DNA from 4 places in the Neobacillus sp. plas4 genome. Region 4 is predicted to be linked to each of the others. Evidence: riboswitches for the same ligand, from Rfam matches in the RefSeq annotation. Region 4 holds a riboswitch; each other region holds the start of a gene.
The links. A riboswitch is a leader RNA that binds a small molecule or an ion and turns the genes downstream of it on or off. The one in region 4 is predicted to bind thiamine pyrophosphate.
Positions count from the first base shown of each region.

Region 1 (7,412 bases), 2.3 Mb from region 4:
CATGAAAAAACACCTAATCCTTACACTCATTTTATTTTTCATGGTACTAACGGGCTGCAATATAAAAGGAGAATACGATATTAAAGGAACGGTTATAGATGTAGAAAGCAGCAGGATTTTAGTAGAGGATGAGAAAGTAGGATTAATCTGGCTTTCGCTCCCTAAAGAAAGCGAGACTAATACCTTTGAAAAAGGGCAAACTGTTGCCGTTTGGACAGATGGAAAATTGAGAGAATCCTATCCATTACAAGGTAAATCTTTAAGGATTGAAATCTTGAAATAATAAAAACAGGCTGAGCTTTCAGCCTGTTTTCTTCTGTTGATAAACCAACAATCAAGCATTGATGTATTCCTTATTTGTATTCATAGTTCACCATTATAAAATTGTAAATATCCTAGTTTCCAAGAAATAAAGGCACTTAGAAGGACGGCGCTAATCATGAGAACGAAAAAGAGCCAGTCGATTTTGGTAACTGTAATCTCGCGGTAGAATATCCGATTTTTTTCTCCAGTAAAGCCTTTTGATTCCATCGCAAGTGCCGTACGCTCTGCTTTTCGAATCGCTCCCGCAAGGAGCGGAATTACATATCTTTTTAGCTGCTTTACTTTTTCCGAAATGGTACGTGCTTTGGCGACTCCCCTGACTCGGTGAGCATTCTGCAGGGTCTGGAATTCTTCCTTTATTAACGGCAGAAATCGGTATCCTGCCATGATTCCATAGGCAAGCTTAGGCGGAAGCTTGCATTGCTGCATTAAACTTAGGAGAAAATCGGTTGGCTTTGTCGTTAACGTAAACATGATTGATAACGTAGCAAAGCTTAACACCCTAAGTCCAAGGGAAACTCCTCTTCGGAAGCCTTCTGCTGTCATCGTCAAAAATCCCCATTCCCAGATGACGTTATCCCCTTCCTGAAGCCGCGGGAACAACATGGTTGACCATACATAAATGAATGCGATAAATAAAAACGGAGCAAATAACAGCAGCCATTTTTTAAAAGAAACGGTAGCTAACAGAAAGGTTGCCGTCACAGTTAAAAGGATAATAATAAGTGGTGTTATGGGATCAAAAAACACTGATAGAATCAGGATGGAAATGACGACAGCAAATGCCTTTATACTTGGATTCATCTCATGTAGTAACATGCATCTCGCTCCTTACCAGTTCATTTTCCAGTTGTTTCCGAAACGGAAGCTTTAACCTAGCCCGGTCTACGACTTCATGATTTTCCCACAACGATTCAGGTGTACCGGAGAAAATTATCTCTCCCCCATCTAACACATGGACGGTGTCAGCATACTGGTCAACCAACTCCATATCATGGGTAATCATGAACACTGCGCCAACTTTTTCTTCAAGGATTTCCATGATTTCATGAGCGGTGTTAGCATCCTGCCCAAATGTTGGTTCATCAAGGATAAGCAGTTCCTGTTCATGAATGAGCATGGTTGCGACGCTTAACCGCCGCTTCTGGCCTTGACTAAGGGTAAAAGGATGGGCGCCTGCGTGTTTAAGCAGCCCCATTTTTTCAAGAATGGATTTCACGGCTGCGGGGTCTTCCAAGCCAAAGGCAATTTCCTCATAAACACTATCGGTAATAAACTGATGCTCCGGATTTTGAAACACATATCCCAGCTTTTTATATAATTCCTTCTCCCTCCATTTGGAGAGTGGAACGTCGCAAAAGTGGATTTCTCCTTGCGTAAGCGGAATGAGTCCTGCTAAACATTTTGATAACGTCGTCTTTCCAGAACCATTCGCACCAACAAGTGCAGTCAGCTCTCCTTTACGTATACTTAAATGAATATTTTTTAAGTACCCGCGGGCAAAGAGACCCTTGACTTCAAGGAGTGGTTCATCTTTAACAGTGGCAGGGTTTGATTTTTTAAGAAAATCAGCCGAATTCTTAAGCCCCGCTATTAATTCTTGCTTTCGGAGCGGAAGTCTTTCCCCTTTAAAAATACCAGCCTTTTTAGCTGCCATCGCTGCTTCCACTACTTTTGGCAGCCAAATGCCTTCTTTTTGTAAATATGGTGTGAATTCACCAAAACATTCTGCTGGCGTTCCATCGAAAAGCACCATTCCACTTGAATCAATGACGAGACAGCGGTCCATCATCTCTACCCAATCATCCAATTTGTGTTCAATGACAATCAGTGTAAACGGATGCTCGTTCCTTAACATAGTGATTGTCTCAACCAGTTCCGTGCTCGACAGCGGATCTAGGTTCGCCGTCGGCTCATCAAGAATAATGACCTCCGGTTGGAGGGCCAACACGCAGGCAAGTGCAAGTTTCTGCTTTTGCCCTCCCGAAAGTGTATGGATAACCGTTTTTTTCTCATCCTGCAACCCCACCAGAGCCAGGGCATAGTGAATCTTTGCTTCCATTTCTTGGCGCGGCACATGGAAGTTCTCCAAGCCAAACGCCACTTCCTCTTCCACCGTCAGCATACAGAATTGGCTTTCCGGGTCTTGAAACACAATTCCTATTTTTTGGTTCAGTTCACCTGGTTTAAACTCATCCAGCTTTTTTCCTTCAAACGTTAGGCTCCCCTTCAATACACCATCAACAGCTTCTGGGTACAACTTATTGAGGCAGAAGGCAAGCGTACTTTTTCCAGAGCCGCTTGGACCTAGGAGTAAAAGAGCTTGATTTTTTTCGACTGAAAACGTTAGATCTGTGAAAATTTCACGGTCTTCATAGCTGAATCCCAACCCCTCAGCTTCAATTTGATGCCTAAATGGTGACATTGCGTTTGTATTCCTTTCCTAACGGAAAACTGTTTAAGGCACCTGTTTTTGCCAGCCCTTCACTTAGATACTTGCCAAGTAACCCTGCCAGTAATGCTCCACTCAATAGGCGAACAAAGAACATGGCTGTGACATAACCTGGCGAAAGTGCCGCAAATCCTGATACATAAAAGCCCCAAGCAAAGCTAAACACCGACGAGCCCATTCCTGCTGCCATTAAAACCCAAGTGGAATAGTTCTTCCATTTCGTTGCTGCAAAGACTGCTTCGGCACCTAAACCTTGGATCATGCCGGAAACGATTAACTGCGGTCCTACGGCATTTCCTAGCATGACTTCAACGGTTGCCGCAACGGTTTCTGAGAGGAACGCTGCTCCAGGCTTACGGATAATATAGGCAGCAATAATCGAGACGATGAACCAAATTCCGAAAATCATGTCATAGCCAATCAATCCGAAAAGTCCGAATAGGACATTTCCGAGCTGGAGGAACAAAAGATAAACGACTGCAAAAACAACAGCAAGTACGGATAAAACGATGACTTCACGTAATTTCCATTTTGCGAGCATTTATTTATCCCCCTTTTTGGATGGACTGTTGGCCGACATCGCAACCGTCATTACAATATGGGTTGAATCACTTTCGTGTGCAACTTGAAAAGCATCCTCCAGCGTTTTAAATACTTTGTTTGCATTACCATCAAGTCTTGATGCGTAGTGAACACCTTTAGTGAAAGTACCTTGTTCTTGGCCAAGTTTTACTGCATCCATGATGACATTCATGTAGGTAGGGATCCCCATTGGATAGAGTGCAAATTGGACCGCGACTTCTTGTTGGATATGTAGTGATTTTTCTTCGTTTAAACGTTCAGGGCTTTCCGAAAGATAAACATCACCCGCTGAATCCCCTGGACAGCCATTTGAAAAAGTTGCTTGAAGAACAACATGATCGCCGTTTTTTGATGATTCTAGGAAAATAGCTTTTACCACATCAAATACGTGCTCAGATCTTCCGCGCACACATGTGCTTACATCGTCCGTTTCCATCCAAACCTTTGATGTATCTACTTCTTTAAGTGCTAATAAAATAATATTTACAAACCTATCAGACATTGGATAAATTGAAAACCGTGCTCCCGTAATTTCACTCGTACCGCAAAAATTAGACATACTTATTCCCCCATTCATTTTTTGGCAACAAAAAAACTGCACCCCATGGGGATGCAGTCGAATCATATCATCATTAAAAGTTCATGATAAGCTTCTCCTGCACTTCCCCACGCTAGTATTATCTAGATCGGGTCATAAGGGTCGGACAAACATCCTCTCAGCCAAAAGCTCCCCTAGTGCAAAAACCGTATGCAATTTTCATTGTTGCCATAATCTTAAGATAAATCTTTCAACTTGTAAAGAGATATGGTGATGTGATTTGGTGCCTGTCACCGTTTATGCATGGATGCATAAATGATGTATAAATGGTGACAGGCACCCCCCGTGGACATTGTCCACCCCAGGCGGACACTTCAAGGACTCCACTAGAATAATATAAAACAGGACTTTTTATATGGGGGAAGATCGATGGCTTTTTGGGATATTTTTTTCAATAGATGTGTGTTCTGTAAGCGGAAGGTTAGACCTTTAAGGAGTTATATTGATGATAACGGGAAGGTTATTAAGGTTTGTATTCCTTGTTCCGAATATGCTGAACGGAGAGCATATAGAGTCATAAAATAATGGTTGGTATTTTACCTTTAACTGTTCTATAAAAGCACAACAATTCATTTCTTATGAATTTATTCGGAAATAATTATTTGCCAATAACACTCTAAATCTATTTATTCTATCCAAGATTATATTCACTTGCCTAACCTAATAAGCTGTCATATGATAAAAAAATATACAATGATGTATAAATGGTTGAAACTGCGTTTCAACTTTGGTGACAGGCACCGTGAAAGAGGGGTTTTGTGAGGATGAAGCAGGATGGAATTTTCAAATCTGTCTGCCCGTTGGATTGTCCGGATCAGTGTGGATTGCTCTTACAAAAGGTTGATGGAAAAGTGGTTAAGGTGGAGGGCGACCCGGAGCATCCTGTGACCAAGGGGAATATCTGTAATAAGGTTCGTAATATGACGGAACGGATTTATGATGAAAACAGATTAAGATATCCGATGAAGCGAATAGGATCAAAGGGAGAAGGTAGATTTGAACGGATTAGCTGGGAGGAAGCGATTGAAACGATAACCTCCAAGTGGAAAAAGCTAATCGAAACGGACGGACCTGAAAGCATCCTTCCTTATAGCTTTTATGGAAACATGGGCCGACTGAATGCAGAAGGAATGGACCGTCGATTCTTCAACCGTTTGGGTGCGTCACAGCTTGACCGGAGTATTTGTTCATCTGCCGGCGCTGTCGGCTATCAATATACGATGGGTGGCAGTTTTGGAACCGATCCAGAAGATACGATTCATTCGAAGCTCATCCTGTTTTGGGGGATTAATGCTGCAAGCACCAATATGCACCAAATGGTATTAGCTCAAAAAGCACGGAAGGAAAATGGCGCCAAAATTGTCGTGATTGACGTTCATAAAAATCAAACTGGCAGATTGGCAGATTGGTTTATTCCTATTTTACCGGGTACCGATAGTGCTCTAGCTCTTGGAATTATGCATATTTTATTTGCTGAAAACATGGTGGATGTTTCCTTCCTCCAGCAATATACTGTCGGTTATGAAGAACTGCGCGAGCATGTCATTCAGTACGATCCTATGACAGTTTCAGAGATAACCGGGGTTCCCGTTGAGGATATTTATAAACTTGCTAGAATGTATGGTCAAACCTCCCCCTCATTTATTCGAATTGGTAACGGGCCGCAGCATCATGACAATGGCGGCATGTTTGTCCGAACGGTTTCTTGTCTTCCGGCATTAACAGGTCAATGGCTTATCAAAGGCGGCGGTGCGATTAAAGGCAATTCAGGATATCTTACTATTAACTCGTTACAATTGCAGCTGCCAAGATTATTAAAAAATAAACAGACACGGACAATTAACATGAATCAGCTCGGGGAGGCTCTGCTGACATTAGATCCTCCAGTAAAATCACTTTTTGTTTACAGCAGTAACCCTGCAGTGGTTGCACCAGAAGGCCAAAAAGTGAGAAAAGGTCTCGAACGCGAGGATTTATTCGTGGTTGCTCATGATTTATTTTTAACCGAAACTGCAAAATACGCTGATATTGTATTACCTGCAACATCGTCTTTTGAGAATACGGACATTTATACGTCCTACTGGCATCATTTTATACAAATTCAGCAGCCAGTCATAGAACAATATGGAGAGTCAAAATCGAATGTCGATGTTTTCCGCCTGCTGGCAAAAGGAATGGGATTTGAAGAGGCAGCATTTGAGGAAACTGAAGGCGAAATGATTAAGCAGGCCGTCGAGCGAGCGCCTAGCCCATATTTGGGTGAAGTAGATTATGAAACCTTACTGGAAAAGCAGTTTGTAAAAGCAAAGGTGACACCCTTGTTTCCTGGCAAGCTGCGAACACCAAGCGGGAAAATAGAGTTGTATTCAAAGCGGATGAAGGCAAATGGATATCCTCCACTGCCAACCTATATCCCAATCGTTCATGATGGAGATCATCCTTATCATTTTGTTCCAGCTCCAAATCATAATTTCTTAAACTCAACTTTCTCAAATATTCAAAAGCACATCGACCTTGAAAAAGAACCTCGATTGCATATGCATAGGAAAGATGCCGAGGCGTCAGGTATAGTAGATGGGGACCAGGTCCGTGTTTGGAACCAGCGCGGTGAATGCCTGCTAAAGGTGAGTGTAGGAGAAAATGTCCTTCCAGGGGTAGTCGTCACCCAAGGACTCTGGGCAGATTTAGAAGGCACAAAACAACAGGTAAACACCCTCACACCAGACCGAATCGCCGACATGGGCGCAGGAGCCACCTTCTTCTCGGGCCGGGTCAGCGTGGAAAAATATACAGCAACGCAAAAGTGAATATACATTTAAATATGCATAAAGCTAGAAAAGTGCATAAAAGGTGACAGGCACCGCCAACGGCGGTGCCTGTCACCTTATTTGACAACGTAATTGTCACTGCAATTTGTCACAGCAATTTACTGATTATAATCCCAAGCAATCTTCCATTCCTCTTTTTCCATAACTGCAAAGACTTCCTGCTCCAGATTGAAGTTTCCGTATTTTCCTTTATAAGTTTGGGTGACGATAATTTTGTAGACATTTTTCATGGCAGGTCCTGTTTTGGACATTTTCCATTCTTTGATATGTTCAGGTTCACCCCTAGAAAAGGCGAAGGTCTCCACACCAAAATGATTCATGAAAACATGCGCTCGGTCTTGAATGTAAGCTCCTTTGCCGAACCTTTCCTTCATCGTTGAATGAAAAAGGTTCCAGGACGAGGAAAATTCCCCTTCTTGTTCATACATGTAAAACTCCTCAATAACAGCTGCCGCCTGTTTATCCGGCGTCATCACAGCTCCCTTGATTAGCATATAAATTATAACCATACATACGAGCAGTGCCACTCCCATTACAAACCCTTTTAACTTCGGCGATTTTCTAGACATCTGTTTCTCCTTTAAATAAAGACTCCCATTACTAAAGGTTATGTCCAGCTTCTACCTAA
Region 1 is NZ_CM170152.1:5,133,229-5,140,640, forward strand. Features, by position in the region: gene AC2TFD_RS25935 (DUF3221 domain-containing protein) at 2-283, shown strand; gene AC2TFD_RS25940 (energy-coupling factor transporter transmembrane component T family protein) at 364-1,143, opposite strand; gene AC2TFD_RS25945 (ABC transporter ATP-binding protein) at 1,130-2,749, opposite strand; gene AC2TFD_RS25950 (ECF transporter S component) at 2,736-3,317, opposite strand; gene AC2TFD_RS25955 (YkoF family thiamine/hydroxymethylpyrimidine-binding protein) at 3,318-3,917, opposite strand; TPP riboswitch at 4,005-4,102, opposite strand; gene AC2TFD_RS25960 (molybdopterin-containing oxidoreductase family protein) at 4,721-6,763, shown strand; gene AC2TFD_RS25965 (hypothetical protein) at 6,883-7,353, opposite strand.
Region 1: it holds a riboswitch for thiamine pyrophosphate, as region 4 does, so the genes downstream of both, AC2TFD_RS25955 (YkoF family thiamine/hydroxymethylpyrimidine-binding protein) here and AC2TFD_RS14045 (thiamine phosphate synthase) in region 4, are expected to answer to the same signal.

Region 2 (7,412 bases), 2.6 Mb from region 4:
CTTTACGTAAATAATCGAGCACCTTTGGTAAAGTTAACGTTTGCTCATCACCTTGGAAGCTTTCCTTTTGATATTGATGAAGCCATTCCTGGACGACTTCGTCACTTTCATCCATTAAGTTAAAATCAAGTAACCGGTGCGTATAATCAGTGGTTGCCCCAAGAATTTGACCACCTGGGATATCTTTAAAGCTTGCCGAAATCCGTCGCTCTACATTCATTAGTTGTGATTCAATCACTCTTGAGTAATGCTTCCTGGGGACCGTTGAACGATACGCTCTTAACAAGAATACTGCTTCTTCTGGATTTCCTTCTGCCTGTTTAATCGCAATGGCAGCCAAGGTTTCATTGTATAGACTGCTTTCGGACATGACCTGATCAATTAGTCCGCGCATACCGGCTTTAATTTTTTCTACCTCAATGGTTTGTCCGTGATGAACTCTTTCATATTTCAAACGTTTGATTGACTCTTCAATGGCATGCGTTCCACCTTTAACGGCTACATATCCCATTCAACCATCACCCTATTTCCGGTAATTTGTGTAGTTCTAGGCAATGACAAAAGCTGATGATTTTGATCAACAAAAATCAAATCAATCCCTAACGGATATTCCTTGTTTTTTTCCTGACGGCTTTCCACCCAGTTTTCTTTTATATCCAGATAAACAGACTCATGTTTTTGAATTCCAGGTCCTTTTAACAATAGTGCTTCACCGCTTGTCACAGAATCCACTTCAACGATAATGGTGGCAGATATGTGTGGATTTTTTAACGTCCCAGACTTTGCATTAATAATTGCCTCTTCAAGCGACCCTTTTTCTGCATCTTGAAGAATTAATAGATAATCAGCATTTTTTGTTTCTGCTGGCTTTGCATAGGTTAATTGATTAATGGTTATCGAAGCGGTATCCTCTTGAGTGGAAAAAACCTTAAAAGAAACTTCCTGATCGAATAAGGTTAGGGCCAACAATAAAACAGATGCACTGCTGCCTTTTATATCCTCCTCTTCTACTAATGCCGCCTCTTTCCTCAAATCCGAAATGAGCCCAGGCCTTGAAGTAGAATCCACCAGTTTTCGATAAACAGATTGAAGATCGTGAACGATATCTAGTTCCAAAATCTCTTCCCCCTCATTAAACATCCATCGTTTCAAAGTTTACTTTTGTTTTTAAAATAGAATGGCTGTCGGCAGCTCTCTGCTCCTGAATGACTTTCTCCTCGTTTTCAAGGAGCAGCTCCATCCACCTAATCGTTTCAGGCGGCATCGCTTCAAACGCGGCGTCAACCACAGCAAGATGATACGAAAGCTCTGGCTGATCTCCTGTCACAATGCCAATTCCAATTCTTCCATCGATTTGGACCTTACATTCGGTTACCAACACTTCACCAGGATAAAAAAGGCTCTTTTGGGAAGTCTCTCGGACTTTCAACATCACTAAGCCACTTTCTGGCTCTTGGATGACCTTCACCTGGTATTGATCTTTTATACAAACGGCCATGTCCTCTACTAGTTTTTGAGAGCCATTGATTAAAATCTCTGTTCTTCGTTTTCTTTTCATCGAAGGCCTCCTAATGTCTTTGTTCTACATGTTTTACTCTATCTTGTTGCCAAGTGAGCGGACGTAAAAGAATAGTTAAGTTTGTATTGGTTTTGTAAATGACATTTGTTAAAAATAAAAAAAATCGGCAACTTAATGGCCGATTTTTTAAAAACCTCTATTCATTTCAGAACTCTATGCAGTATAACAACACCTTTAGATCACATAGGTAAAACAATCACTGCGATACATAATCTTCGAATATTCAAGCACTGCACCGGTTTTCTTATCTACACATCCAGATTCTAAGAGTAAAAGGGGTACAAGACTAGGACATTTCAATAAGTCACGTTCTACTTTACTTGGAAAAATGACACTCAATTGGCTGCGCGTCGATTGAAAATCTGTGTATCCTTGTTGTCGATAATAGTCAAAAATAGAGTGAATTTCCTTCCCATCCTTCTCAATATTTTCAAAAAGGGATTGAGGTAAAAAAGATGTATGAACAGCAATTGGACAGTCCTCAACGATTCGTAATCGGCTAATCTTATACACAGTGTCTTCAAGTTTCACTTGCAACGTATGATAAATGGAAGAATCGTATGGAATTTTTTCACAGGATAGATTCATAGTCCTAGAATCATACTTTAATTCCTTCATTTTTTCAGTAAAACTCACATCTCCGGTTAAAATAAGTGGTATTTGAAGTTTTTGATTTTGAACATAGCTGCCTTTTCCTTGCTTTGAAAAAATATAACCAAGTTCCTGCAGGCGCTCATACACCTTTCGAATCACCATTCTTGGTACTTTATACAGATCGGCTAGTTCATTTTCAGATGGTAACTTGTCATTCGGTTTATATTTTCCTTCCCGTATTTCCGAAATCAACCGATCTACTAATAAAGTTTTTTCAGACATCAAGGCTTTGCTCCTTTCGAAATCAAATCTATGTCTAGTATATCGCCAGAATATAAAATAAAAGTTAAGCCTATGTAAATTATTGATAACAGATGGAATCATATTTTTAGTCCTTAAGAAAAAGCCCTAATACAGGACTAGGACTGTCACAACACTTATCCATGCTTTTTTAGGAACGCGTCTACATCATTTAATTCATCAAAATGGGCTTCAAGTTTTTTCCTTGGCCAATCCCACCAGGCAATTTCAAGTAATCGATCAGCTGTTTCTTTTGAAAACCTTCTTTTAATCGGCTTGCCAGGAACACCCACGATGATCGTATAAGGCTCGACGTTTTTCGTGACAACCGACCCAGATCCAACGACTGCTCCGGTACCAATCTCTACGCCCTTCATAATAATCGCACCATGACCGATCCATACATCATGACCAATTTTTACGGTTTGAGTCCTCCGCCAATTAAAAAGGGCTTCATCATCCTCCTTGGCAAAGTCATATGCTACCTTTCGATAAGTCATATGGTGCTGACTGACTCGGTCCATAGGATGCTGGACCGGATTAATACATACGTGGGACGCAATCGAACAAAACTTCCCTATTTCTGCATAGTTAACTGTTACATCATCCATCGTGTAGGTATAATCACCAAATGTCGACTCGATGATATGATTATTTTCTCCAATCGAAGTCCATTCCCCCGCATAACTATTAATAATATAACTGGAATCAGCGAAGCTTGGAGTGATGGATAACTTTTTTTCTTTTTTGGGCTGATAAATAAATGGCATAGGAATGTTCAGCTCCTTATTTAGATGATTCTTTTTTTCCGGTCCGCTCTCTTCTCGCTACTAACGCTTCAAAAGTCTCCATTCCTGGGCTTTTACTCCCAATTAGTACAGGTTTTTCTCCATATTCACCGTGAAAATCAGATCCACCAGTCATGATTAAGTCATACTTCCTTGCCAGCTGTTTGGCTTGTTCCTCATGTTTCTTATCATGCAACGGATGCCAAACCTCAATTCCCTGCAATCCAGCTTCCACTAAATCCGGCACCATTTCAAAGTTTCCATACTGACCCGGGTGAGCAAGCACCGGTACTCCGCCAGCAAGAAGAATCGCCTGAACTGCTGTTTTGGCGTCCATATATTCCATTGGAATAAAAGCAATCCCCGGCTTCTCACCATTTTGTCCGCGATTAAATAATTTTTTATAAAGTGGACCATAAATGGAATCGGTATATCCTGCTTCAATCAATGCATGCATGATATGCTGCTTGTAAACTCCTGTCCCTCCATGAGCAATTTCCTTACAGCGCTCCCATGTGATCTTATATCCTGCAGCGATTAATCTTTCTACCATTTCCTCCGAGGCTCTGTGTCTATTGTTAACGAGTGGTTGACAAATCGTTTCAATTCCATCATGACCAGGTTCAATAAAATAACCGAGGATGTGAACACGGCGGCCTCTTTCAAAATCAAACCCTGACATCTCAATGCCTGGAATGACTTCTATTCCATATCTCTTTCCTGTTTCAACTGCCTCTTTAAGACCTTTCGTGGTGTCATGGTTCGTAATCGCTAAGTGCGAAACCCCTTGTGCAAGAGCTAACTCCAAGACTTCCTCAATCGACAATGGACAATCTGAAATATTCGTATGACAATGTAACTCAATTTTCACGCAGGTCCCTCCTTTATCTTTGCTATAAGAATAACTTGGTACCAAGTTATATAGTGTTAATTGTGAGTAAATTGTTTGTAAAGGCTCTTTTCTTAAACTTTGTTGCTTTTTGAAATTTTGCTCACCATTTCACAATACCAATAAAAAATTCATAAAATAAAACAGGCATGATTCATCAAAATTGAATCATGCCTGTTTTTTTCAATTATAAAAGAAACCCGATAAAACTCATCCTTTTACTAACTCCAATTTCACTGGCCATTCTTCAAGATTATAGGCCATATCCCAAAACATATATTCAAGCTGACAGCTTAGTAAGAAATGTTGTTTCATTTTTTCTTTTTCTCTTTCTGGTGCGTCCTTCGCCCACTCATCCAATAGCGCGCAAAATTTTGTAGTAATGGAATCTGTAATCATTCCGTAGAAAGTGATCCATTCATAAAATGGATGTGATGGATCCGGATGAATCTCTTGTAATAGTTTTTTCCCAATTTCCCAATATGTCCATGGGCATGGTAATAAAACAGCTAAAATTTCTCCTAATGTTCCCTCATGAGCAACGGTAAGCATATGACGTGTATAATGAAGTGCGGATGGTGCTAATGGGTAACCTTGTAGTTCTTCGTATGGCACACCGGCAACTTGACAAAAGTTGTTGTGCGGATGGATTTCACTGTTTAAGATAAATGAAATTTGCTGATTAAACATATCCATATCTTCACGATTCTCACACTTCGAAACTGCTACTCCATAAATTCGAATAAAAGCATTTAAATATTCAAAGTCTTGTTTCACATAATGAATCAACTGCTCCTTTTTTAAATCTCCATTGGCAATGCCTTGGACAAATGGATGTTCAAAAATCGCATTAAAGATTGGATTTGCTTCATTTCTTAGATTTGCAGAAAAACTCATAACATCAGCCCCCTTATTGGTATTAACGGGAAGACTCTAGTTGGAGCAAAAAATGGTAAAAACGAAAAAACCGCCCCAAAAATGGAGCGGTAGAATAATTGACAATATCCTGACACAGACTCCACTTTCCTACGCTAGTATGAACTAGATCAGGTTCAAAGGGTCCAGGATCATACCTGTCTCAGCCATAAATGGCTCCCCTAGTGGTCTTCCTATTAAATTACTATTAACTCTACATATGCAATCTACTGAAGTCAATCATTAATTATCATAAAAATCTAACTATTTACTAGATAGCAGCTCCCCGAAACACTTTTACACTTCCTTTTAACGACTGACTTTATAGAGTTTAGTTAACCTTAGAAATAGTATTGCAATATAATCGCCATGGTTGTAATCGAATTAACACCTCCCTGTTCTTTTTCTCGGAATATTCTATGTTACGATTATTAAAAATTAGCAACCAAAGAACATGGAGGGTAAATGAATGCTTAAGAAATTTGTATCGATTTTAGCAGTTGCTGTACTCTCAGTAACTGTAAGTGCTAATGTTCAAGCTGCATCGATTACAGTACAAAAAGGAGACACTCTTTGGGCTCTATCGCGTGCAAACAACATGTCTGTGGAATATATCCAAAAGTTAAATAATCTTACATCAGATCTAATACATCCTGGGGATGTACTAACCGTTGCCCCTGAAAAACGCTATACGGTTATACAAGGCGACACCTTATGGGACATAGCAATGGCACATCAAGTAACAGTTCCACAACTGAAGGAATGGAATCAATTACATAGCGATTTGATCCATCCTGGATTAAATCTAGTAATCTTTGAAGGTTTAAAACCTACTACTATTTCTTTAACAAATAAATCAGAACAACCTGCACCACCAACAAAAACAGAAAGTACGCCTGTAGTTGAGGCACAAGCAACTCCTGCGCCGTCTGAAAGTACTCCTGCAGCGGAAGCGCCAGCAGTAGCGCCGGCACCAATTGAAAGTGCCCCTGCAGTAGAAGCCGCTGCACCTGAATCAAAAGAAATTATCGTTGAAGCAACAGCCTATACCGCTTCTTGTGAAGGCTGCTCCGGTATTACGGCTACTGGAATTAACCTTATAGAAAATCCAAATCAAAAGGTCATTTCCGTTGATCCATCTGTTATCCCGTTGGGAAGTAAAGTGTATGTAGAAGGCTATGGTGAAGCAATCGCCGGAGATACTGGCGGAGCCATTAAAGGAAATAAAATTGATGTCTTTATTCCTTCTAAACAAGATGCCATCAATTTTGGAAGAAAACAATTAAAGGTAACCATATTGAACTAACACTAAAAACACTGCAACACCTTATATGATAAGGGATTGCAGTGTTTTTTTGCAGTAAAAGAACAGAGAAACCGTAGCGTATCTACTTCCTTTTAGTTAAGGGGGTTTTTCCTCAAATGAGGAACCTAGTAAAAGTAAAATAAGCGGAGACTTTCCGGTTAAATGCAGAATGGAGTGCGTTTTTAGGGAAATAAGCGGAGTTTTTCCGGTTATTCATTGCAAAATCGCCTATTTTCATCATTTTCTAGTCAATAGGCGGAATTTCTCCGTCTATTTAAGCAACTTTTTATCTTATTTTCTAATTAAGCGGAATTTTTCCGTCTATTCATCAATCGGGTGCTTAACCTGATCACCCAACCGATAAGAGCGGATTCTCTTGGTCCCAGATGCGGGGATCAGCATCTTTTTATCGACAAGTTGAGAAAGAAAATTTTTACCGTCTTATCACTTAGATTCAAATACTTCTCGACTTCTATAGGGGATATTTCTTCTCCTTTTCGAATCGCTAGTCGAAGAACTTCCTTTTCGAGTAAGGACAGTGATGCCTGGTCAAGTTCATCACTCACCCAGCGCCCAATCACTTGCTGAACGATTTGTTGGCATCGACGAGGCTTCTCATTCACTTGGTCATAAGAAAAGCGGATCACAGTCCATCCATCAATCACTAGCTGGTTTTGACGTTCCAAGTTGTCTGAAAATTTCCATCTACTTATGTTCTTTAGATGAGGGCCATATCCGTCGACTTCAAGGCAAATTCGGATGGCGGGACGAATATAAGCAAAGTCCAAATACCTTTTGCCATCCTTGAAATCATCAACTTCATATTCTGGATGAGATATTTGAAATGGTAAAATGCTGGCCACCACACTTGCTTCAAGAACAACATTTCAGCCTGATTGTGACCTTCTCTTAAGCGCCCCAACCGTTCACCGCTTCTTGCCTGCAAGTGAGTATTCAAAAAGGTCTGGTATTCTTCTCAAATCCCATAGTATCCCTTCTCCTACCTATATATATATATGTAAAAACTACTTAAAATCTAAT
Region 2 is NZ_CM170152.1:5,412,173-5,419,584, forward strand. Features, by position in the region: gene AC2TFD_RS27060 (carbon-phosphorus lyase complex subunit PhnI) at 1-511, opposite strand, end outside; gene phnH (phosphonate C-P lyase system protein PhnH) at 499-1,116, opposite strand; gene phnG (phosphonate C-P lyase system protein PhnG) at 1,133-1,558, opposite strand; gene AC2TFD_RS27075 (GntR family transcriptional regulator) at 1,754-2,455, opposite strand; gene AC2TFD_RS27080 (DapH/DapD/GlmU-related protein) at 2,611-3,243, opposite strand; gene AC2TFD_RS27085 (PHP domain-containing protein) at 3,260-4,132, opposite strand; gene tenA (thiaminase II) at 4,361-5,047, opposite strand; TPP riboswitch at 5,157-5,259, opposite strand; gene AC2TFD_RS27095 (LysM peptidoglycan-binding and 3D domain-containing protein) at 5,535-6,371, shown strand; gene AC2TFD_RS27100 (hypothetical protein) at 6,767-7,234, opposite strand.
Region 2: it holds a riboswitch for thiamine pyrophosphate, as region 4 does, so the genes downstream of both, tenA (thiaminase II) here and AC2TFD_RS14045 (thiamine phosphate synthase) in region 4, are expected to answer to the same signal.

Region 3 (7,412 bases), 1.3 Mb from region 4:
TTACCTCGAATAATACGAGGTAAGGAGTCACCTCCTAGTAATATAAAAAAATTAACACTTAACAGTCAAAAGGGATTTCTTTAAGACTGATTTAAGCAGCATAAGATTGGTAGTTAAATTTTCTTTCTGCAGGTCATCCAATTTATAACTAATTGGAATGAGGTCAAATAAATCATTTTGCAGTTGATGCATTTGCTGTATAACTATATTTAGATGTTTTTCCACTTCTGCTTCACAAATTGATTTGTCTTTCCTCATATCTAGCTTTCTTTTAATCTCTTCAAGTGGAAAGTGTAAACTCTTACATTCTTCTATAAACTTTAAGTCCTTTAACGTTTCCTCAGAATAAATTCGGTAATTAGATTTGGAACGCTCTGCGTTTAATAAACCAAGTGAAGTATAATAATCGATTGTCCGCTTAGAGACCATTGCAATTTCCGCTAATTCACCGATACGATAGACAGCCCCATCATACCACCTCGATCACTAAATTTTAAAATAATTATAGTCAATTACAACTGTACAGTCAAACGTTCTAGTTTGAATAATAGTTAGTATCAATATTTTATGAATAAAGTTCCGCAGGTATGAATAAGAAAATTATAAATTTTCAAAAATAAAATAAGAAACAAAAGTCTCCTATAAAGGAGACGCAGCTAATGGTAATCTAATTGTAAATATCGTGATTTTAGGCGACGATGAACAGGTTAATTCACCTTTATGTTTTTCAATAATTTCTTTGCACACGAACAACCCGAGCCCGGTACCGAGTTTTTTTGTTGTAAAAAAAGGCTCGAATATCGTTTTACTTAATTCAGAAGGGATCATTGGCCCATTATTGGATATAGATAACATAACATGGGTGTTATTCTCAATATAACTGTTAATTTCGATGGTTGGGTTTGGAATTCTGTGATGAATTAACACGTCAATGGCATTAAAGATAATATTAATAAAAACCTGACGAATTTCATCTGCATATCCATAAAGAGAAATTTCTTCGACAATTTCTTTTTTTATTTTTACTTTACCATCTAAAATTGAAGGATATAAGAAATTTAAAACCTCATCAATTAATTTATTAAAATGAAATTCCTCTTTTTCTTTTCCTATTAGTTCTTTCTTTGATAATAATAAAAATTGTGAAATTCGAAAATTCAGCTGGTCTAACTCACTTGAAATAATCTCTAAATATTTCATATCCGGATGGTCAGCCTTAAGAAGTTGAATAAATCCTTGAATCGAAGTGAGTGGATTTCTAAATTCATGGATAAAACTTGATGTCATTTGCCCGAGAAGGGTTAAACGGTCTTGATGAGTCGAATCAATAAACATCGTTTTTTCTTCAATAATTTTGTTTTTAGCTTCTGTATAATGAGTAACTGCGTAATAAAGGAATTTATCAAAGCAGAAATTTATCCTATTAATTGATTCTTGAAGAACTGACCATTGTAAACCAGATTTCCCTAAATAACTGTATAAAATGGTTCTTCCGAGATTGACATTATAGACAAAATCGCCAATATTAATATTGGCTTGGGCTCTTTCTTCAGAAGTTTCTAATGCATGCTGTTGAATCATCTCTAATAAATCTTGTTCATTCAGTTTATGCATGTCTAGCACTATATTAAACATAGTTATCCCATTCTGCCTTATTTTTTCTTTAAAGGGATCTCCATCAGCTATGACAATTGAATTTTCCCACTCTTCTATTAAACTTTTTTTATTCTTATCAAAAAAAGTAATTAATTCCGTTTGTACTTCAGATACCATCACACTTTTCCTCCTAAGGCAAATCCGAACAGACTAGTTATTTAATTATACCATGATTAGGAGGTTTTCCTTGTAAAAGTTCTATAAAAATAGTATATTTGTTAAGAAATTAATTAAATATTTCCACAAGGGGAGCTGCTTTCGGTGGCTGAGAGTGAACGTTCGAGTTCTGACCCTATGAACCTGTTAGTTAACGCTAGCGTAGGGATGTGGTTTGCCAGATATCAATATCAAGCAATGCAGACAATCCTTATATGTCGTGCATTGCTTTTTTTTGTTAATAAGGCACCATATTAAATTACAGGAATAAGCCTATCGAACGTTCTCCAAAAAAATTAGGGGGAACAAGTATGGAAAAAAAGCGCAATAAAACATTATTTCTAGTCGAAGTAGCCGTATTTTCAGCACTAGCATATTTATTAGATTTGGTTTCAGGTCTCTTGTCGCTAAAAATATGGCCGCAAGGAGGATCCATTTCGATCGCGATGATACCAATTTTCTTAATGTCCTTTCGTTGGGGGTGGAAAGGCGGTATCCTATCTGGGTTTTTACTTGGATTACTTCAGTTCATTCTAGGCTTTTCGCAAATCTATACACTGCTTCAAGGTATTATTGATTATGGCATTGCCTTTTCAGTCGTTGGTTTAGCAGGAATTTTTGCTTCACAGGTGAAAAATTCTCTTGCAAATAATCACAAAAAAAGCTGGATCACTTATGTAGTTTTAGGTACATTCTTGGGAAGTGCATTAAGATATCTTGCTCACGTCTATTCCGGAATCGTATTTTTTGGTGAATATGCGCCTGCGGGTCAGCCAGTAGCTGTGTATTCCTTTGTTTACAATGGAACCTACATGCTTCCAAGCTTTATCGTAAGTGCAATCATTGTAATCCTGATTATAAGTGCGGCACCGAAAAAAATGATCTAAGATAAAAAGAGAAAAGTCCTTGACTTTTCTCTTTTTTTTGAAATAAAGGATGAATTTTTGAACCTAGATTACTGTCCAGCTCCAGCGCCCTAGCGGCTAGTGTCCTTCGGTCTCCGCCCTACGATAAGTCACCATCGAATCGCCTACGGCTCTTCGTGTTTCCTTTATCTCAGTTGGAGCCCTCCAGGCCATACGCCGCTGACCAGGGCGCTTACGCTTTTCTTATTTTATTTCGGTTTTTTGTCACATAATTTAGCAGATATAAATGGTAAAATTACCTTATAAATAAAGATAATCATTCTCAATTAACATATGTAAGGGTGATAGAAATGTTCGGATCATTTAAGGTAGGAGAGAAAGGAATCATCGTTAATATTTCTAAGGTAGGCCGCTTAGTACAGAGAAGGCTGATGGACCTGGGAATTACTGAGGGTTCAGAAGTTTGTGTTAAATGTATCATGCCATTTGGCGGACCAGTGATGATTGAATCATGCGGACAGTGTGTTGGTCTCCGCCGCAAAGAGGCACGCTTAATAGAAGTGGAGAGAGTTTAATGGAAGTTGCCCTCATTGGAAACCCGAATACTGGAAAAACCTCATTGTTTAATAATCTAACAGGATCCTATGAATACGTTGGTAACTGGAGTGGCGTAACCGTTGAGAAAAAGGTCGGAGTCTTTAAGAATAATATAGGAAGGTTAATTGACTTGCCTGGTGTTTATTCACTTAATCCATTATCAAAGGATGAAGGGGTTGTAACTTCTTTTTTCTTGGAAGAACAGGTAGACAGGCTGTTAAATATTTTAGATGCTTCTCAGTTAGAACGTAATTTACATTTAACCTTACAAATGCTTGAATATGAAAAACCATCTCTAATCGGCCTAAATATGGTTGATGTCGCATCAAAACGAGGAATTCAAATTGATCCTGAAAAGCTGTCACTAATCCTAGGGGTACCCGTTGTTCCTGTAGTTGCTCGGAGTGGAAAAGGGTGTGATCGATTAATTGAAGTTATTTCCACTGAATCCAACCATTCAAAGGTAAAAAAACATATTTATTATGGTGGTGCTGTAGAAGATGCCATAAATAAAATAAGTATGGAATTAATAGGGAAGACCAATCATTCACCTAGATGGCTTGCTATTCAACTATTTGAGAGCAATGAATATGTAAAAACATATCTCGCTGATTTTGTTGAGGTTCATAAGCTTGAAGAACTTATTTCCCAGTTAGAGTCTGTAGTTATACAAGAAAATAACAATGTAAAAACACTTGCAAGTTTTATATATATGAAGAGGAAAGAAGTTATAGAGAAAATTTTAAAGTCATCTGTTCAAAAAATAGGTACAACTAAACCCTTGTCGGAAAAAATAGACGCAATTGTTACCAATCGTTACTTAGGAATGCCAATCTTCCTGCTATGCATGTATTTGATGTTTATGCTGACGTTTGATTGGCTGGGAACACCATTGTCTGACATCCTTGATGGATTTTTGACTGGACCGGTAACAGCGGGATTTGAAAGCCTATTACTTGCGATACACGCTTCTGACTTTATCCATGCGCTGATTATTGAGGGTCTCATTGCAGGTGTCGGCGGGGTACTAGTATTTGTTCCACAGATTTTTATTCTTTTCTTTTTTATTTCTTTATTAGAGGATTCAGGTTATATGGCACGGGTTGCCCTCGTAATGGATCGGATTATGGAGTCTGTTGGGCTAAATGGAAAGGCATTTATTCCGATGATGATCGGGTTTGGTTGTAATGTACCTGGTATCATGGCTGCCAGAACAATTGAAACGTCACGTGAAAGACTAATGACAATATTATTAACACCACTCATGTCATGCTCTGCACGACTTCCTGTATACGCATTATTTGTTGGTGCATTTTTTGTTGGACACAAAGCTCTATTTGTGTTAAGTCTTTATGTTCTGGGAATTGTAATTGCATTACTATTAGCAAAAATATTCTCTAAAACCTTATTGAAATCTGAAATATCTCTGTTCGTTATTGAACTGCCGCCATATCGGCTACCTCAATTCCAGTCGCTTTGGAGAAGTACCTGGGATAAGGGAAAGGGCTTTGTTCGAAAAGCTGGAACATTTATCTTTGCTGGCTCTGTTTTCATTTGGCTGTTATCCTATACGGGACCAAATGGATTAAAAGTGGAAATGGATGATAGCTTTTTAGCAGCGATTGGGAATTTATTTGCACCAATTCTTGATCCAATTGGATTTGGGACATGGCAGGCAGCGGCCTCTCTAATAACAGGATTTTTAGCAAAAGAAGCTATTATTTCTACCATGAATATTATTTATTTCGTACCCGAAAATGCGAGTTTGCAAGGTTTACTGAGCGATTTCTATACACCGCTTGCTGCGTACAGCTTTATGGTTTTTATTCTATTATATATCCCCTGTTTGGCAACTGCCGCAACAATCTATAAAGAAACAGGTTCAAGAAAATGGACGGCTTTTTCAATTCTTTATGCCCTAATACTTGCGTATGTTTTATGCTTGTTTATTTATCAGGGCGGCAAGCTGTTTGGTCTAGTCTAAGAGTAGGAAGGTGATCTCAATGATAGCAAATATTATCATTGGCGCTGCGATTTTTGGTTACGCCACATGGGCATTGGTTAAATTTATAAATAAATCAAAAAAAGGAAAATGTGCAGCTTGTGATCTTGAAAAATCCTGCTCTAGTCAAAGTCAGTGCGGCATTCCCCCTAAATGAACAAAAAACTGCTATCATCAAATACGATAGCAGTTTTTTTCTTTTAATTTGTAGGGAACTTGTGTAATATTACACTAGTAGGAATTGAAAGTGGGTTACGAAGATGAATAGAGAAGAGATCATTAAGCTAGTTTCTGATAAATTACGATTAATCCGCACAGAAGCAGGTTATACACAAGATAAAATGGCTGAGATTATAGGTATATCCAAAAAAACACTGGTACAGATTGAAAAAGGGAGGGTACTTGCAAGCTGGTCAACGGTTGTATCAATCGTTGCATTGTTTCGAGAAACCGAAACAGTCCAATTTTTATTTGGAAATGAACCGCTAGAAGTTCTAGAGACAGTTGCGCGCGAAGGGATCGACTACCGAAAAATGAAAACATTTGGCGGCCGGATTTGGTGGCGAGAAGTGTTAAGAAAAAACGGCTTTATCCTTCAGCAGAATATTCTTAGTAAACATTTTCGTATTTTGGATGACAAACATTATCGGATTTATAGCAGCTTTGATGAGAAACAAGCGAAAATCCGCTTTAAAGAGGTTACCAAGCTATACCAATAAAGAGAAGCAATCGGGAAATATTTCGGTTGCTTTTTTATTTGCACCCATTTGGTTAATTTTTCCCCTTTTAGGGAAAAAGAAAATGATGTCCAACATAATTGTATATTTACATCAAGGAGGAGAGCATGAAAAAGGTTGTGAATAATTGGAAGCGGTGGCATATGACCCAAGTGATGGTTCTTTCCTTTTCTCTTCTGATTTTAGGCTTTTTAGGAATTGTATATGCTTATTCGATGGATGTGGATATTTCTCCACTAAAGAATGAACTCCCTCAAGCGACAGTATTTTATGATTTACATGGTGAAATTGCCAGCAAGATATCAGCCAACAAAAATGAAGGCATTTCAATTAAACATGTCCCTGACACGTTGAAAAATGCAGTCATCGCCATCGAGGACAGACGATTTTATGAACACCATGGTGTTGACTTTATCGGGATTACCAGGGCGCTTATCCGGGATATAAAGGCTGGCGGTATGGTAGAGGGCGGCAGCACCATTACCCAGCAGTTAACAAAAAACACGTTACTAACCTCACAAAAAACCTTGAAAAGAAAAGTAGATGAAGTATTTTTAGCAATGAAAATTGAGAGGCAATACAGTAAACAGGAAATCCTTCAAATGTACTTAAACCAGATCTATTTTGGTGATGGAGCATGGGGAATTAAGCATGCGGCACGAAATTATTTCGCAAAAGAAGTGAACGATCTGACGATTGGTGAATCAGCTTTACTTGCAGGTTTAATTAAGGCCCCTTCATCTTTAAATCCCTATCATCACTTAGAAAAAGCAACACAGAGAAGAAACCTTGTTCTAGCACAAATGAAAAAGCAAGGCTATTTAACACCACAGGAGTATGAACAAGCAATAAATGAAAAAGTAATCTTAAATAATAGAGGCGGGGACCCCTACCGAGGGAAATATCCTCACTATGTTGACCAAGTGTTTGAGGAAGCCATTAAGGAATATCATTTGTCTCAAGATGAATTATTAACAGGGGGATATAAAATCTATACCGAACTGGATCCTAATATGCAAAATTCGATGGAAAAAACCTACGAAAATAAGACCTTATTTCCAAAGGGAAGTGATCAAATTGTTCAAAGCGGCGGGATTCTGCTTGATCCAAAAACCGGCGGCATCCGAGCAATCGTTGGAGGACGCGGGGAACATACCTTTAGAGGCTATAACCGTGCAACTCAATTAAAGGCACAGCCAGGCTCATCGATAAAACCGCTGGCAGTCTACACGCCTGCACTAGAAAACGGCTGGAAAATAACAGATATGTTAAAGGACGAACCAATGAGCTTTGGGGAGTATGAACCAAGCAATTACAATCATGAATATGCAGGCGAAGTACCTATGTACGAAGCGGTAAAGGATTCGAAAAATGTTTCAGCCGTGTGGCTATTAAATG
Region 3 is NZ_CM170152.1:1,464,498-1,471,909, forward strand. Features, by position in the region: gene AC2TFD_RS07315 (MerR family transcriptional regulator) at 52-453, opposite strand; gene AC2TFD_RS07320 (histidine kinase N-terminal domain-containing protein) at 640-1,773, opposite strand; TPP riboswitch at 1,892-1,998, shown strand; gene thiT (energy-coupled thiamine transporter ThiT) at 2,124-2,699, shown strand; gene AC2TFD_RS07330 (FeoA family protein) at 3,029-3,253, shown strand; gene feoB (ferrous iron transport protein B) at 3,253-5,259, shown strand; gene AC2TFD_RS07340 (FeoB-associated Cys-rich membrane protein) at 5,279-5,434, shown strand; gene AC2TFD_RS07345 (helix-turn-helix transcriptional regulator) at 5,538-5,996, shown strand; gene AC2TFD_RS07350 (transglycosylase domain-containing protein) at 6,122-7,412, shown strand, end outside.
Region 3: it holds a riboswitch for thiamine pyrophosphate, as region 4 does, so the genes downstream of both, thiT (energy-coupled thiamine transporter ThiT) here and AC2TFD_RS14045 (thiamine phosphate synthase) in region 4, are expected to answer to the same signal.

Region 4 (7,412 bases):
GCTAAGTAATTAATATCATGCCCAGCTTTATTTCGAAGTGGTCCTGTTTGTCCATAGCCTGTAAGTGAACAATAAATAATGCTCGGATTTACTTCTTTCAAAGTTTCATAGCCAATTCCTAACCGATCCATGACACCTGGTCGGAACTGTTCAATAATAATGTCGTACTCTTCAATGAGTTTAAAGATGATTTCCCTTGCTTCATCTTGTTTCAAATCAAGTGCGACGGATTTTTTCGAGCGGTTGAGCTGTGCATACACTGCCGAAACTTCACCTATCATCGGTGGAATATACTTTGACAAATCTTCCCGATTTGGCGATTCCACCTTAACAACATCTGCCCCCATATCCGCTAACATCATTGATCCAAACGGCCCCGGCAGCAGCGTCGTAAAATCCAATACTTTCAATCCATTTAAAACACCCATGTTATTTCCTCCCGCCATCAACTAGCTAAATATATCCTTACTGATTATTTCTTTCATAATTTCCGATGTGCCACCATAAATTCGCTGTGCCCTTGCATCCGTATATGCCCTTGAAATTGGATATTCCCTCATATAGCCATATCCACCAAAGAGCTGTAAGCAACCATCCACAACTCTTCCCTGTGCTTCCGAACTTGAAAGCTTTGCAATACTTGCATCCGCAGTAGAAAGCTCGTTGGATTTCAATAATCGGAGACATTGATCGACAAATGCACGATTTACCTTTGCTTCTGTTACCATTTCAGCTACTTTATGACGAATCACTTGAAGTTGATTTAGAGGTTTTCCAAAAGCTTCTCTTTCCCCGAGATATTTTATTGTAATTTCAAGTGCACCCTCCATAGCCCCACATGCTATAACTGCCAATGCCATCCGCTCCCTGGGTAGTTCTTTCATTAAAACTACAAAACCAGCATTTAGTTCACCTAATATTTGACTTGATGAAACGTTTACATTTTCAAGGAATAACTCAGATGTTTCTTTAGCGTAAAGACCTATTTTCTTTAATTTCTTCCCCTTGATTACACCCTGTTCTTTTGCATCCACTATGAATAGGCTCGTTCCCCTGGAAGCTTTCACTTCCGGATTTGTCCTGGCAACGACAATCACAAAATCAAAACTTTGACCATTTGAGACGAACGTTTTTGCACCATTAATGATATATTCGTCTGTATTTTCCTTTTTAACTGCTGAAGTTTGAATACCCTGCAAATCACTACCAGCACCGGGTTCGGTCATTGCAATGGCACTTACTAATTCCCCTGTTGCCATCTTAGGTAAATAATAATTCTTCTGTTCTTCCGTGCCTGAATTTAGAATGTAATGTGGAATAATAATAGAATGGACGGATAAATTTCCGACTATTGAGCTATAGCCAAGCCTGCTTAACTCATCAATAATTGTTACTGAATAGGATAGGGGGCCACCTAATCCACCATATTTCTCTGGAATATCCACACAAAGGAAGCCCGCTGCCCCTAGTTTCTTCCATAATTCTTTTGGAAAAGCGCCGTCCTGTTCCCACTGCTTGTAGTATGGTTCAATTTCTTTTCTAGCAAAAGCTTCAACTGACTTTTTTAATAACAAGATTTCTTCATCAATATCTTTTAATTGAATCATCTTAATACCTCCATTTATTTTTCACTCACCCTTTTATAATGCAAAAACCATGCCAACTATTTTCGGCTGATTAACAAGGGATTGTATACAGTGTGTTGTTAAGACTTGTTAACAGTTGAGTGTAAATTGATAAGTTTAATTAACAGAAAAAAATTTACTTCTATCAATAATTCAATATAATGAATTTAAGTTTTTGTAAGTCGATTATTGGCTGCTGGTAAAAGTGTGATGAACATTCATCGTAAAACAGGGTTATCAAGAAATACAATTTATACTATTAAACAGGAAAAGGAAAAAATGTACGGAAATGCTAAGAAAGATAAGTCGTCATAAAGGATTGAGATGGGAACCGAGACAGAGCTTATTTGGAATTCAACAGGAATATCAAAACGATTTATTAGTCACTTACAAAGCTTGTTGGAAGAATGACCAAATTAAAGAAATTCTTTTATTTGGCTCAAGAGCAAGAGGAGATTACCAGCGGTCTTCTGATATTGATTTAGCTGTTTTTACAGAAATAATTTCTCGCACCGATCAAAACTTAATCGAACAGGAATTCATGATATGTCCACTCCATTAAAGATTGATGTTATTTTCATGAATCGTCTAACGAAAGAGAAACTGATTTCCAATATTAAAAAAGAAGGTTTTGTATTCGTGTGAATCGTTGGTGAAAGATCAAATTGCATTTTTGATTCAATGATTTTACCTTGTGCTGCCCGCAGCTGCACTTGAAGCTTGGCACCCCAATTGATTCTTCTCAATAATGATTACTTTTCTTCCTATCTTTGATAGCTGATAGGCAATCGAGGCTCCGTTAATTCCTCCTCCGATTATGGCAACATCAAATGAATTTTCCAATTTATTCACCTCCCTTATTTAATGCCTTGCGATAAGCCATTACTGCCAATAATGGGTCACGCGCTTCTAAAACACCTGAGATGACAGCAATCCCATTTGCCCCTTCCTTTAGAACCTCCGTATTATCAGGTGTTATCCCTCCAATGGCAATAACATCAATATCTAAATTTGATAGCTTTTTTACTTCCTCAAGACCGTTTGGGATCTTATCTGGTTTTGATTGAGAATGGAAAACATGTCCGTATAGAACGTAATCTGCACCCTTCTCTTTTGCTTTTAGACCTTCATGATAGGAATGGATAGAACTCCCTATCCTAAGCTGAGGAAAGTTTTCTTTTACACTTGCTGCTTCTAAACTATGAAAGGCTAATTGAACGCCTCTGGCCCCTGTTACGAATGCAACATCTACCCGGTCATTAATCATGATCTTTGACAATGGTATGTTTTTTTTTGTTAAAAGTTCGACTGTTTGAAATAGCTCCCTAGCAGTTTTTTGTTTTTCTCGTATATGAATTGCAGTTATATATGGATGAATATCACTTACAATTTCCCCTAACTGTTCGATTGCCATTTTACCATTGGATATAATATGTAATTCTTTGCCTTTAACACTAGTTAAAATACATGTCCCCTCCTATTTGAAGATGCTACTTTTCAATGAAATCAAGTAAACAACAAAAAACCACTTCCTATAGTAAGAAAGTGGTCGAAAAATTTGAAATAAAGCATTTGCTCTCCAAATATCGAATTTCCCACTTCCCTACGCTGGTATAACCCAGATCAGGTTCATAGAGTCCCGAAGTATCACTTCAATCTCAGCCTTTTAAAAAGGCACCTCTAGCGGATTTGATTCATTTATTCATTTGAATTAATTACCTTACATGGTTAATATTAGCACGTTGATTAGAAATGTCAATTTTCTGATTTTTTTATTGGTGGGAATATAATCACAAACGAATGAAGGCAAAATTTAAATGTTGCATAAGAATATTTGTCTAACTTTATTGGGTCAGATCATTCGCTCAGTTGCTTTTTTTTCATTAGGCTGTGTTCTCAAAGATTGTTGTTTTTATGATGTTTGGATTTTTTGATATAGTTATATGTAAATATATTGATTTAAAAGGAACCTTTTATAATATCAAGCGTAGATAATGTAAAGAAATTTAGGTAAGGGGGGTGGAATCATTGGGAGCTTTGCTTGAACTTTTAGGTTCAATAGGTACATTTCTATTTACCTTAACAAAGGATGTAACGGAGGAAGAAATAGAAAAGAATATAAATTTCCTAAAAGAATATCAATGGTTTCAAAAATATCTTGATAATGATAAATTTAAAAACTTAATTATGAATGATAAAGATGTTCGTTTTGCAATTGGAAAACTTAATAGTGAAAAAATGAAAAAGAATACCTATTACAAAAAACAGCAAATAAAGATTCAAAAAGTATTACTCAAAAAGTCAAATTAATTTAACGATACACCGACCTCAAACTGCGAGGTCTTTCTTTATGCACTTCTTAACATTTCAACCGTTGTATAATTAGATTTACCGTTCCGTTTAACCGGAGTGCTACCACAATGAACACAACCCAAACCAGAAGCAAAAAATCTGGCTTCACGAATGCTTTTGAGTAGTTTAGTAATTTTATCTGGTTCATCTGGAAACAAGTCTTGTTTAATCGCACTAAAACAATGCCATCTGCTCTGATTTGGTTAATTCACAGAAATCTTCATATAAGTCTTTCCACATTAAAAATATGGAATTTCACTGTTATTCTTTAACCACTAAAACAACATCAGCATAAAATTCACAATCTAATACCACTTCATAACGCCATAAGCCGCTTTTTGGAACTGCAAAGGTAGCAGTGAAGCGTTCTAAAGTGGAATAGCCTGTTGACGGCTCTATAATTGTTTCTGGGAACAACCCTGTAATTTTTTCTCCGGTTTCTTTATGGTAAGCATAAATAGCTAGTTCTTTCCCTTTAAAAGTCTCAAAAGGTGACGTGAAAATAAATAGGTATCCATAAGGTTTTCCTGCTATCTGCTTTAATTGCTGCAAGGATTGAACCGAAAGCGAAGGAATATTTCATCACCTCCCATGCGTCTCTAGAACCAGGTGGAAAAATAGCGAGTGAACTGCTAGGAATCGAACCAATGTTACACATGGATATGTGCTTAGGAGAAGGTTCCGGCGCTGCTTTGGCTTTCCCTATTATAGAAGCAGCCTGCTCTATGATGAAAAATATGCCTACCTTTGAGGACGTAGGAATGGAAATATAGTAGGAAATAGAAGTAACTGGGACAGTGAACCTGTCCTCCATCCCTTCAAGTTATAGTTATATTTATTTATACATACCACAATGTTCTACGTAAACGTCAATTAGCCCCGAAATACACCACCCATGTAGTATTTGGAGGCTACTTGACGTTTACTTTTATAATAGAAAGGGATAATTGCTTTTTGTTATCTTATTTTGCTGCCTCTACGTCATAATTACTCTCAGAGAATCCCATTATTGCACTCATCCCTGCTCATCCAACGTGTCTTTCCACCTGTTTGATCAGATCGATAAATAGTGAGTATGTAATGCTGGTAAACTACTGATTGGTACAGGGAAATTGTTTCATGAAGTCGATAACAAGATTACAGATGAAGATTTTATTTCCTTCCTACAAGAATATGCTAAAACCATAAATTCCCTGGACGAGGGTTGCTGATTGATCCAGTCCTTGGAGATTTACCTATTACTGATTTTAACCCATATATCCGTGGAGTGATCCGCTGGATGAACGAACTTGGTATTTATACGTTTGGCAGCTGCGACCGACATGGTAGAGAAGAGGCTAGAATTTTTCTAACGAAGTTTCCGAATGGAAAACAGCTGGAACTCTTGAAGGCAGCTGTACCTCCAAGTCTCCGTTTAAGAATTGATGGAAAAAGCAGTCACAGTTACTCGATTTTGCAGAAAATCTTTATAAAGTCTGGAAAAAACCAAGTTTTCTAACGGATCTTCAGGCAAATCACTTTAAAGGTCTGCTGATAGAGTGCTTGACTATACTGGGTGTCAGCACTGATGAAAGTAGATTTCGTTCCAGGGTGCGAAATAAATTGTCCTCTCTTCTTGATCACACCTTTATCGATCGGAAAGGCAATCTTCTCAGTTTTGTGGAACTTGGAGATTGTCCGACTATTCTTCTTTCTGCTCATTTGGATACAGTTAACGAAATCGTGGAAGGAAGAGAAATTATAGAAGAAAGTTCCATTCTTAGAAATTCAGAAGGGATTCTTGGAGCCGATGACCGTGCAGGAGTTGCAGCTATTCTCGAAATCCTAAGTAGAGTGAAAAAGACCAATTTTAGAGGAATCCTGAAAGTGGCTTTTACCGTTGAAGAGGAAATTGGCTGCCAAGGGTCTCGGGAAATCGACCAGGATTTTATTGAGAATGTGGATGCTGCCATTGTGATTGACCGCCGTGGAAATAGGGATAATGTTACCTCGGGGAGCAAATATGTACACTTTTGTCCAGAAGAGTATGGCAGATTATTTGAGAAGGCAGGCAAATTGGCTGGAATGGATGATTGGAAAATCACTCCCGGAGGTATTAGTGACGCGATGGTATTTGCTGAGTTCGGCATCCCTTCTGTCAATCTATCTGCCGGCTACCAAAATGAACACAAGAAAACGGAAACAGTAGATTACAAGTCGACGTTTGAAACGGTATTGCTAGTAGAATCGGTGTTACATCACCAATTAATCAAACAAAAGATACTTAAATAAAATTCAAACTGTATAAAAAGAAGCAGACAGCCTGCTTCTTTTTATATGACTTAAAGTGCGAGACACCGAACATAATATTCGTCTCAAACCCCTTTTGTTAGAGTGTCATCGATAGACACAATCATTTTATCCTTTTTAAATAAGTCTAAGGCACCTTTTACTACTTTCCGAACCTTAACCTTAATTTCTTCTGCTATTGAGGTATCATTTATTTCAACCACTTCTATTTATGTCTCTTCTTCAGTTGCTGTATTTTCAGCGTCAGTAATGACTGTATATTCTACTTGTTCATCCTTTACAGAAGCTGTCGTCTTTACACTTTCCATACCTGCTTGATTACGGTCTAGCAGAAGTAAATAAAGATACATACCCACACAAATGAAACCAGTAATAATAAATATTGCTGTCTTTATTCTCTGCAAAATCCCATCACACTTATTATTATCATTTATTAACAAAACATCTTAGTGGTATAGTTTATACATTTTAACATGGAGTGCACCATTTCGATAGACAGAAAATTATAGAAAGGAATATTTTTGTCCAATGTTCCTCAATCCTCACCTGCTGTTAAATCGTGTACAAATCTATTAGGACAAACAATTTGTTGTTGTTTTTCTTTTTTATTTTCTTTTTCTTTTTGCCAACCTATCGTATAACGTTGCGTAACCGTATCGTCAAGCTCTTCACATTCAAGCTTTACAAATGTATCATTTGTTTTTGCCTATGTATTTCCTCATGAAAATCCTCTTCTTTTTTACAAAAGGATTCATAAAGGATCCGAATCTCCTGTTTAGGTATAGCAATAGAAGTATTGTATGTATTACTCATACCCCTACAAAAAAAACACTCACAAACATTGATTTATCAACATTGGCGAGTGTTTTTCGTTATTAGTTGATTTATCATACTATCTATTACTTTGTCACGATTTCAGAGATTTTATTTTTTACTCTATTGATAGCAGCTAGATAAGCTTCAGCACTCGCTTCAAGGATATCGACACTCATCCCGCGACCTTGTGCGATTGTATCTCCGCTTTTGATTTGAACAAACACCTCGCCTTGTGCATCTTTCCCCTTTGTAACAGATAATATTTTATAGTCTAATAATTCAATTTCCTGACCGACGATTTGATCAATCGCATTAAAAATGGCATCAACT
Region 4 is NZ_CM170152.1:2,812,050-2,819,461, reverse strand. Features, by position in the region: gene AC2TFD_RS14065 (CaiB/BaiF CoA transferase family protein) at 1-428, opposite strand, end outside; gene AC2TFD_RS14060 (acyl-CoA dehydrogenase family protein) at 450-1,607, opposite strand; gene AC2TFD_RS14055 (nucleotidyltransferase domain-containing protein) at 1,915-2,187, shown strand; gene AC2TFD_RS14050 (FAD-dependent oxidoreductase) at 2,313-2,468, opposite strand; gene AC2TFD_RS14045 (thiamine phosphate synthase) at 2,470-3,039, opposite strand; TPP riboswitch at 3,209-3,317, opposite strand; gene AC2TFD_RS14040 (hypothetical protein) at 3,654-3,935, shown strand; partial or broken gene AC2TFD_RS14035 (IS1595 family transposase) at 4,013-4,217, opposite strand; gene AC2TFD_RS14030 (hypothetical protein) at 4,239-4,529, opposite strand; partial or broken gene AC2TFD_RS14025 (nicotinate-nucleotide--dimethylbenzimidazole phosphoribosyltransferase) at 4,508-4,750, shown strand; gene AC2TFD_RS14020 (hypothetical protein) at 5,182-5,475, shown strand; gene AC2TFD_RS14015 (M20/M25/M40 family metallo-hydrolase) at 5,580-6,248, shown strand; gene AC2TFD_RS14010 (hypothetical protein) at 6,476-6,670, opposite strand; gene AC2TFD_RS14005 (2-isopropylmalate synthase) at 7,166-7,412, opposite strand, start outside.